One region of the Burkholderia ubonensis genome, then DNA from elsewhere that is predicted to be linked to it. Evidence: predicted binding sites of a transcription regulator. Region 1 holds the regulator's gene; the other holds the start of a gene.

Region 1 (5,098 bases):
TTCAAGAGGGTCATTGTCGCGCATTCGCCAACGTCGCGAATCAACCGCGCCGTCTGCGGCAACCGCCGCCCGAGCGGTCGAAACGGCCTGTAACAACGCTTACCCGGCGAGTACTAGCCCGCCTCCGGACGCTGCACTACACTGCATTTCACGCATCGGAGCGGCGCGTTTACCCTGACGCGACCGTTGCCCGAACTCCACCAGGCGCCATTTTCACCCGTCTTCTCGAGGGGAGTACCGTGAAACTGACCTTTGCCATATCGGTGGTCGCGCTGGTACTCATTGCCGGCACCACCACCATCTGCCTGTCCGGGGCAGTCACCGACCGCACGACCGAATACGGCAGCGTACAGGCGACGCTGGACCGGATGTTCAGCTCCCACCCGAAAATCTGTCGATGATGCGACGGTCGCGTTTCGTCGGCCGGCCGTGCAGTTGGGCCGCCGGCTCGTGGAACGTGCGTCGCCGCTCCTGCTCGGCGAGCCGCGCGGCCCGCCCGGATTCCGTCTCCGCGTAAAGCGTCTGCGCGACGCTCGCCGGCCCGCGCACGTCGCACACGCCCAGCACGGCAATTTGCCAGACGATGCCGTCGATCGCAATCTCGACCTCGTCGCCGACGCGCACCTCCTTGGCCGGCTTGACCGGCGCGCCGCCGATCCGCACCCGCCCCTTGTCGACCGCGTCGGCCGCGAGCGAGCGCGTCTTGAAGAACCGGGCGGCCCACAGCCACTTGTCGATGCGCAGCCGCGCGCCCGGCTCGGTGGAAATCTTGTAGTTCATCGCGTTCAACTCACCGTTTCCGGCTGCGCCGCCTTGACCGGCCAGCCCTGCAGATTCTCGGCGACGATCTCGCCGAGCGCGCCGATCCACGCATGCGCGCCGTTCAGGCACGGAATACGATGGAACGCCTTGCCGCCGCCCGCGATGAATTCGTCGCGCACTTCCATCCCGATCTCCTCGATCGTCTCGAGGCAGTCGGCCGTGAAGCCCGGACAGAACACGTCCGCGCGCCGCACGCCCGCTTCGCCGAGCTCGCGCAGCGTCGGCGCGGTGTACGGCTGCAGCCATTCGGCCTTGCCGAAACGCGACTGGAAGGTCACGCGGCATTCGATCGTCGACAGCCCGAGCGCCGTCATCAGCAGCGCGGCCGTCTGCTGGCACTGGTCGTGATAGGGATCGCCGAGGTCGAGCGTGCGCTTCGGCACGCCGTGGAAGCTCAGCACCAGCTTGTCGCCGGCCGCGAAATCGGGTCGCCCTTGCTGCGCCCAGTATTGCCGCACCTGCTCGGCGAGCGCATGGATATAGGCCGGATGGTCGGCGTAATGACGCACGGTGCGAACTTCCGGCTGGTTGCGCATGCGCGCGAGCGCGTTGAACGCCGCGTCGAAGGCGGTCGCCGTCGTCGACGCGGAATATTGCGGATACATCGGCATCAGCAGCACGCGCTCGACGCCGGCGCGCTTGAGCTGCGCGAGCACCTGCGCGATGCTCGGGCTGCCGTAGCGCATCGCGTAGTCGACCAGCACCTGATAGCCGTTCGACGCGAGCAGGTGGCGCACGCCGTCGACCTGGCGCTCGGTGTGCACGCGCAGCGGCGAGCCTTCGGGCATCCACACGGCCGCGTATTTCTTCGCGGACGCGCGGCCGCGCAACGGCAGGATCAGCGTGCGCAGCAGGACCTGCCAGACCGCCTGCGGGATTTCGACCACGCGGGGATCGGACAGGAATTCGGCGAGATAGCGACGGACCGCGCGCGGCGTCGGAGCGTCGGGCGTGCCGAGGTTGATCAGCAGCACCGCGATGCGATGGGCGGCCGCGACGCTCGATGGCGGCTCAAGATCGAAGCGCATAAGCAGGGACGTGCTCGAGGCACGGAACCGGACGGCTTTCAATTATAGCGGGCCGTCCTGCAACGGGTGACTGGCCGTTCGGCCGATTGCGGCGCGCAGCGCGCCGCGGCACGATGGCGGGACCGGCCATCGGAGCGGTTATTGCTGGCTGAGCGTGAGCGACAGCAGGCGCGCGGTGATGTCGACGATCGGGATCACCCGGTTGTACGCCATCCGGGTCGGGCCGATCACGCCGAGCGTGCCGACGATCTGGCCGTTCACCTCGTAGGGCGCGGTGACGACGCTCATTTCCTCGATCGGCACGAGCGTCGATTCGCCGCCGATGAAGATCTGCACGCCCTGCGCATGGCTCGACACGTCGAGCAGCTGCAGGAGGCCGGTCTTCTGGTCGAACACGTCGAACAGCTTGCGCAGCCGCGCCATGTCGGACGACAGGTCGGCGACCTCGAGCAGGTTGCGCTCGCCGGAAATGAGCACGGTGTCTTCCGTATCCGGCACCTCGGTGCTCGCGGTCACGGCCGCGTGCATCAGCGCGGTCATGTCGCCGCGCAGCTGGTCGATCTCGTCGCGCAGGCGGCGGCGCACCTCGTCGAACGACAGGCCGGCGAAATGCGCGTTGATGTAGTTGGACGCCTCGGTCAGCTGCGACGGCGAGTAGTCGCGCGGCGTCGCGAGCATCCGGTTCTGCACGTCGCCTTCGGGGGTGACGATGATGAGCAGGATGCGCTTGTCGGACAGGCGCATGAACTCGATCTGCTTGAACACGTGGCTGCGGCGCGGCGTCAGCACGACACCCGCGAACTGCGACAGGTTCGACAGCACGCTCGCCGCGGCCGCGACCACCTTCTGCTGCGGCTCGCCGGCCTGCAGCGTGGTCTGGACCTGGCGGGCGACCGCCTCGGCGTCGATCGGCGTCTCGACCGTCAGCATCGTGTCGACGAACAGGCGGTAGCCGCGCGGGGTCGGCACCCGGCCGGCCGACGTGTGCGGGCTCGAGACGAGGCCGAGCTCCTCCAGGTCGGACATCACGTTGCGGATCGTCGCCGGGCTCAGTTCCAGCCCGGAATAACGAGACAACGTGCGCGATCCGACCGGCTGACCGTCGGCGATATACCGATCGATCAGGGTTTTCAGGAGGGTTCGTGCGCGAGGATCTAGCATGGTAGAAAATTTTAGCGCAACCGCGCGACTGCGGCGAGTGGCCGCGCCCGGCACGCAAACGGGCCGGGCGCGGCGCCCGGGGCCGCAAACGCAAACGGTTCTTTTCGTCAACGAGCTATGGTGTAATGCCGCCATGAAAACCGGTAATCAGTTCCATACTGTCGCGCTCGTCGGCCGGAGCAACACGCCCGGCATCGCCGAGCCGCTCGCCACGCTTGCCGATTGCCTCGCGGAGCGGGGCTTCGAGGTGGTGTTCGAAGCCGACACCGCTCGCGAGTTCGGCATCGCCGGCTACCCGGCGCTCACCCCGGCCGAGATCGGGGCGCGCGCCGACGTGGCGGTCGTGCTGGGCGGCGACGGCACGATGCTCGGCATCGGCCGGCAGCTCGCGCCGTACAAGACGCCGCTGATCGGGATCAACCACGGGCGGCTCGGCTTCGTCACGGACATCGCGGCGGCCGACATGCAGGCGCGCGTCCCGGTGATGCTGTCCGGCAAGTTCGAGCGCGAGGAACGGTCGCTGCTCGAGGCCCGGATCATGCGCAACGGCGAACCGATCTACCACGCGCTCGCGTTCAACGACGTCGTCGTGAACCGCAGCGGCTTTTCCGGGATGGTCGAGCTGCGCGCGACGGTGGACGGCCGGTACATGTACAACCAGCGCTCGGACGGCCTGATCGTCGCGACGCCGACCGGCTCGACCGCGTACGCGCTGTCGTCGGCCGGGCCGATCCTCCATCCGCAGCTGCAGGGCATCGTGCTCGTGCCGATCGCGCCGCATGCGCTGTCGAACCGGCCGATCGTGCTGCCCGACGACACCAGGATCGCGATCCAGATCGTCGGCGGGCGCGACGTCAACGTGAATTTCGACATGCAGTCGTTCACCGCGCTCGAACTGAACGACACGATCGAGGTGCGCCGCTCGAAGCACACCGTGCCGTTCCTGCACCCGATCGGCTACAGCTATTACGCGACGCTGCGCAAGAAGCTGCACTGGAACGAGCACGCATCGAACGAAGACGACGACGACACGGCGTCCTGACGCCCAACCGCCCGACACCATGCTCCGCCACCTCTCGATCCGCGACTTCGTCATCGTCGCCGCGCTCGATCTCGAATTCGACAGCGGCTTTACCGTCTTCTCCGGCGAAACCGGCGCCGGCAAATCGATCCTGATCGACGCGCTCGCGCTGGCGCTCGGCGAACGCGCCGACGCGAGCGTCGTGCGCACCGGCTGCGGCCGCGCCGATATCACCGCCGAATTCACCCAGCACGACCGCGTCGCGCGCTGGCTCGACGAGCACGCGTTCGACGCCGAGGACACCGTGATGCTGCGCCGCGTGATCGACGCGAACGGCCGCTCGCGCGCGTTCATCAACGGCACCAGCGCGACGCTCGCGCAACTGCGCGAGGTCGGCGAGATGCTCGTCGACATCCACGGCCAGCACGCGCACCAGTTGCTGATGCGGCCGGATGCGCAGCGCGAGCTGTTCGACACCCATGCCGGGCTCGTCGCCGACGCCGCGAACGTCGCGCGCGCGTGGCGCGTGTGGCGCGACGCGACCCAGGCGATCGACGCGGCGAAGGCGCACGAGCGCGAACTGCAGCTCGAACGCGAAAAGCTCGCGTGGCAGCTCGCCGAGCTCGACAAGCTCGCGCCGCAGCCCGGCGAATGGGACGAGGTCAGCAACGAGCACAAGCGCCTGTCGCATTCGGCGAACCTGATCGACGGCGTGCAGGGCGCGCTCAACGCGCTGTCCGAAGCGGACGACGCGATGCTCGCGCAGCTCGGCGCGATCGTGTCGAAGCTGCGCAGCCTCGCCGACTACGATCCGGCGCTCGGCGATGCGCTCGCGTCGCTCGAGCCGGCCGAAATCCAGCTGCAGGAGGCCGTCTACTCGCTGTCGCACTACGCGCAGCGCCTCGACCTCGACCCGAACCGGCTCGCGCAGGTCGAAACGCGTCTCGACGCGCTGCATTCGACCGCCCGCAAATTCCGCCTGCCGCCCGACACGCTGCACGAGGAGCACGCGGCGCGGCGCGCGCAGCTGGCCGCGCTCGACGCCGCCGCCGACCTCGGTGCGCTG
Region 2 (5,098 bases), 1.1 Mb from region 1:
AGGCCGGGGCGCGCTCGCCGGCGGCCGCCAGCTCGTGGTGGTAGCGGCCGGTATGCAGCGACGACGGGCCGAGGCGCGCGTACTTGAACATCAGCGTGATCTCGATGATGAAGAGCGCCGTGTAGAACAGGATGAAGCCGGCCAGGCTCAGGTACAGGTCGGCCGGCGTCAGGCTCGACGCGGACAGGTGCGTCGGCAGGATGCCCGCGATCGTCCACGGCTGGCGGCCCAGTTCGGCGACGATCCAGCCGAATTCGATCGCGATCCACGGCAGCGGGATCGCCCACACCGCATAGCGCAGGAACCAGCGGCGGTTGTCCTGCAGCAGCTCGCGGCGCGCGCAGAACCAGAACGCGGCGACGAACGTCGCAAGGAACAGGAAGCCGAGGAACACCATGATCCGGAACGAGAAGAACACCGGTGCGACAGGCGGGATGGTCTTCTTCGCGGCGGCCTTGATCTGCTCCGGCGTCGCGTCGGTGACCTTCGGCGTGAACTGCTTGAGCATCAGCCCGTAGCCGAGATATTCCTTGTGCTTGTCGAACAGCGCGCGGGTCGCGGCGCTGGTGTCGCCTTCCTTGATCTTCTGCAGCGCGCCGTAAGCGATCATCCCGCTCTGGATGTGCTCTTCGCTGCGCTTGGCGAGCTCACGCAGGCCGATCACCGGCTCGTCGATCGAGCGCGTCGCGATCAGGCCGAGCGCATACGGGATCTTGATTGCGTAGTCGGTGCGTTCTTCCTGCTGGTTCGGCAGCCCGATCAGCGTGAACGCCGCCGGCGCCGGTGCGGTTTCCCATTCGGATTCGATCGCGGCGAGCTTCATCTTCTGCACTTCGCCGGTCGTATAGCCGGATTCGTCGCCGAGCACGATCACGCAGAGCGTCGACGCGAGGCCGAAGCCGGCCGCGACCGCGAACGAGCGCAGCGCGAAATCGGTGTCGCGCTTCTTCAGCAGATACCACGACGACACGCCGAGCACGAACATCGCCGCGGACACGTAGCCGGCCGACACGGTGTGCACGAACTTCACCTGCGCGACCGGGTTGAACACCACGTCGAACAGGTTCGTCATTTCCATCCGCATCGTCTGGTAGTTGAACTCGGCGCCGACCGGGTTGTTCATCCAGCCGTTCGCGACGAGGATCCACAGCGCGGACAGGTTCGAGCCGAGCGCGACGAGGAACGTGACCATCAGGTGCTTGACCTTCGACAGGCGGTTCCAGCCGAAGAAGAACAGGCCGACGAACGTCGATTCGAGGAAGAACGCCATCAGGCCTTCGACCGCGAGCGGCACGCCGAAGATGTCGCCGACGTAGTGCGAGTAGTACGACCAGTTCGTGCCGAACTGGAATTCGAGCGTGATGCCGGTCGTCACGCCCATCGCGAAATTGATGCCGAACAGCTTGCCCCAGAACTGGGTCATGTCCTTGTAGACCTGCTTGCCGGTCATCACGTAGACGGCTTCCATGACGACGAGCAGCCAGGACAGGCCGAGGGTCAGCGGTACGAACAGGAAGTGGTAGAGCGCTGTGATGCCGAACTGCAGACGCGACAGATCGACGACTTCGCTACTTATCATGGTGGTCTCCCTCGGTAGAGGCGGGGGCCGGCACCGAGAGCAGCTTCTCGGCGACGGCGGCAGGCGGCAGCGACATGTGCCTGGCCTGCGGGTGATTGAAGAATGCGTATTTGAGCGCCATCAGCAGGGCCAGCTTGACGAGCAGCACGATGGTGATGTCGCGGGCGAGCGTCGGGCCGCGGGCCCACGCGGCGAGGCGACCGCGCCAGCCGGTCGCACCGCCCGTGGGCGCGGGCTTTTTATCGATCGAGATCAAGGTCATTATCCAGAATCGTTTTAAAGCAGGTTTGGGGCGACTCTACGTCGGATTGATGACGGCCGTTAAGCAGTTTTAAATCCTATTGCGCCTGACGCATCAATTTTAAGAGGACGCTCGCGACGTGCCAGTGCCGCGCTGCGGCGGACCGTCGCGAAGGGATCGTCGAAACTTGAGCTAGATCAAGCATCGGCGGAACAGGCGGCGTTTTGGTGAATACCCGATTGAATTGGTCAAATTATGGGCGAAAAAAAACCGCTGCCGGACGGGCAGCGGTTTTCGATGAAGCGTTTTAATTCAGCGGGCGTTACGCGTATTCGGCGAGCGCCGTGCGCATTTTCTTCATCGCGCTCGCTTCGATCTGGCGAATGCGCTCCGCCGACACGCCGAACTCGGCGGCGAGATCGTGCAGCGTCGAGCCGCCCGAGCCGTCGTCGTCGACGTGCAGCCAGCGTGCCTCGATGATGCGGCGGCTGCGCGCGTCGAGCGCGTCGAGTGCCTGCGCGATGCCGTCCGTCTGCAGCATGTCGCGCTGACGCGCGGCGAGCACGGCGGTCGGCTCGTTGTGCGAATCGGCGAGATACGCGATCGGCGCGTAGCTTTCCTCGCCGTCCTCGACCTGCCCTTCGAGCGCGATGTCGCCGCCCGACAGGCGGGTTTCCATCTCGGTGACTTCCTCGCGCTTGACGTTGAGCTCCTGCGCGAGGCCGTCGATTTCCTCGGGCGTCATCGCCTGCATGCCCTTTTTGTGGCTGCGCAGGTTGAAGAACAGCTTGCGCTGCGCCTTCGTCGTCGCGACCTTCACCATGCGCCAGTTGCGCAGGATGTACTCGTGGATCTCGGCCTTGATCCAGTGGATCGCATAGGACACGAGGCGCACGTTCTGCGCCGGATCGAAGCGCTTCACGGCCTTCATCAGGCCGATGTTGCCTTCCTGGATCAGGTCGCCGTGCGGCAGGCCGTAGCCGAGATAGTTGCGCGCGATCGACACGACGAGCCGCAGGTGCGACAGCACGAGGCGGCGGGCCGCATCGAGGTTGTTCTGCTCGCGGAACTCGGTGGCGTACCGGCGTTCTTCCTCGGCCGTCAGCAGCGGAATACGATTGACTGCCTGGATATAGGCGTCGATATTGCCCAGCTGGCCCGGCAACATCGAATGGGTTGCGAGCGCCAGCGAGCCTGCCGATTCGGCCTTAGCAGACGCCGGGCTCAGGGTGTTCGGAAGGGTCAGTGCGTTGCTCACTTAAGAAAACTCCTTTGGAATCAGGGATGAACCCCGGTCTCGGATGATTCCGCGGTCAATCTTAGCACTCCCGTCAACTGAGTGCTAATTCCTTAGAGGGGATGCGGGCTTTGGAGTTCCCGTTTTTCTATCGATCTGGCGATATCGATAGCATTGGGGCTGACCGCTCGAATGCCCGCAAGTTCCGTAACCTGTTGTTTTTCATGAGAATCAGTAGACGATTCTGATTTTTGTAGTTTCGACAGCAAACCATTTCGTTTCGTGATGCCGATCCGAAAAGTCCTTTACCATACCATTCTGTTCGCTCGAGCCCAGCCGCGTGGCGGCTGGCTCCGTTCAACCCACAAAGTTGGAGTGTCAGATGAACAATAAGAACGGTCGGCGGCGGAGCCGGCTTGCGTTGCACGCGGTCCTGGCGGCGTCGCTGCTGGGCGGTTCGGGGGCAGCGCTGGCGGATCGCTGGGGGATTCAGGCGGGCGGCGGGTTTTCGGATCGCCACAGCATCGACAAGGGCAGTCTCGGCGTGGTCTGGGATCCGGGCTGGACCTGGTGGGAAATCGGCGGCTGGCACTTCGCGTTCGTGATGGAGGGCAACGTCAGCTACTGGCATACGAACGGCAACGTCCACACGAGCATCTGGGAGGTCGGCGCGACGCCGATGTTCCGTTTCATCAAGAGCGCGGGCGCGGTTCGCCCGTACGTCGAAGCCGGCGCCGGCATCCGCCTGCTGTCTCATCCGACGATATCGAACGATCTGTCGATGTCGACCGCGTTCCAGTTCGCCGACGTGGCGGGCGTCGGCGTGCAGTTCGGGCAGCGGCAACAGTACCAGGTCGGCTACCGCTTTCAACATGTGTCTAACGCGGGTATCAAAGAGCCGAATCCTGGTATAAATTTCCACCAGTTCTATCTGCAGTACAACTTCTGATCCGCACGCCCGCGCACGGCGTGCGCGTTGCCGAGGAGTCAGGCGATGGCGAAGGTGGTCGATGCGATCCGCGCGCTCGAGCGCGATCGGTTCCGGGCGATGGTGGACGCCGACGGCGAAGTGCTCGACGCGCTGCTGTCGGACAAGGTGTTCTACGTGCACACCAACGGCAAACGGGAAACCAAGCAGCAGTTCATCGACGCCATCGCCGCCGGCCGCCGCCGCTATCGCCAGATCGAAATCCAGTCGCAGGACGTGCTGCCCGTGGGCGACGATACCTGCCTCGTCACCGGGCGCGCGCTGATCGAGATGGAAACGAACAACGGCGGCCTCGTGTTTCCGATTGCGTACACTGCGGTGCAGACGCAGGAGCAGGGGCGCTGGCGCCTGCTCGCGTGGCAGGCGACGCGGTGCGCGACCGAGACATGAACGCGCGTCGCGTTCCTTTTCGTGTCCCGTCCGAAGCGCCCTTCTGGGCCGCTTCCTGCTGGCCCGCGCAGCGCGGATCGCACGCTGCGCGGGCGGTCTCGCACCGCTCGCTGGCCTGCTTCAAACCCTGATTCAAACCCTTATGCCGCCGCACGGCGGTCGGCGCAGTGCCACGCCGAGCGGTTGATCGCGCTGACGACCGCGTCGAGCGCGGCGCTCGCCGCATCGGCGTGCACGCCGACGCCGTGCCGCGGCGGCGCGTCGCCGACCCGGCAGCCGACCGATACCGCGATTCGTCCGTCGACCGTGCGTGCGTGTTCGCACGACGCGACGTCGATCGTGACGCCCGCCGCGGCCGCGAAGGCCGCCGCCGCGCGCCGCGCCGCCTCGTCGGGCGTCGCGCCGGCCGCGCTGGCGCCCGCGACGTCGCGGTTCCGCCAGCGTGCGCTGCCGCCGCTGCGCGCGGCCGGGCCCTCGGTTTCGAAGAATTCGCGTGCGAACAGCGCGCAGATTGCGTCACCCGTCACTTCCTCGCCGGATGCGTCGGCGAGCGTCTGCACCGCATGGCTGAACTCGATCTGCACGCGGCGCGGCGGCGTGAAGCCCATTCCGCGTTCGAGCAGGAACGTCGCGCCGCCCTTGCCGGACTGGCTGTTCACGCGG

What was found. The regulator HrcA, encoded in region 1, represses chaperone genes, less so after heat shock. The targets are predictions, from matches to a motif close to TTAGCACTCNNNNNNNNNGAGTGCTAA.
Region 2: the regulator HrcA is predicted to act here: its motif matches at 3,140-3,166, upstream of rpoH (RNA polymerase sigma factor RpoH).

What each region holds. Positions count from the first base shown of each region.
Region 1 is NZ_CP013420.1:1,785,745-1,790,842, forward strand. It holds gene WJ35_RS31785 (hypothetical protein) at 240-401, shown strand; gene WJ35_RS08175 (RNA-binding S4 domain-containing protein) at 373-780, opposite strand; gene hemH (ferrochelatase) at 786-1,850, opposite strand; gene hrcA (heat-inducible transcriptional repressor HrcA) at 1,989-3,011, opposite strand; gene WJ35_RS08190 (NAD kinase) at 3,145-4,053, shown strand; gene recN (DNA repair protein RecN) at 4,073-5,098, shown strand, end outside.
Region 2 is NZ_CP013420.1:2,850,916-2,856,013, forward strand. It holds gene WJ35_RS12995 (cytochrome ubiquinol oxidase subunit I) at 1-1,579, opposite strand, end outside; gene cydP (cytochrome oxidase putative small subunit CydP) at 1,569-1,841, opposite strand; gene rpoH (RNA polymerase sigma factor RpoH) at 2,143-3,078, opposite strand; gene WJ35_RS13010 (acyloxyacyl hydrolase) at 3,440-4,006, shown strand; gene WJ35_RS13015 (nuclear transport factor 2 family protein) at 4,052-4,435, shown strand; gene leuA (2-isopropylmalate synthase) at 4,576-5,098, opposite strand, start outside.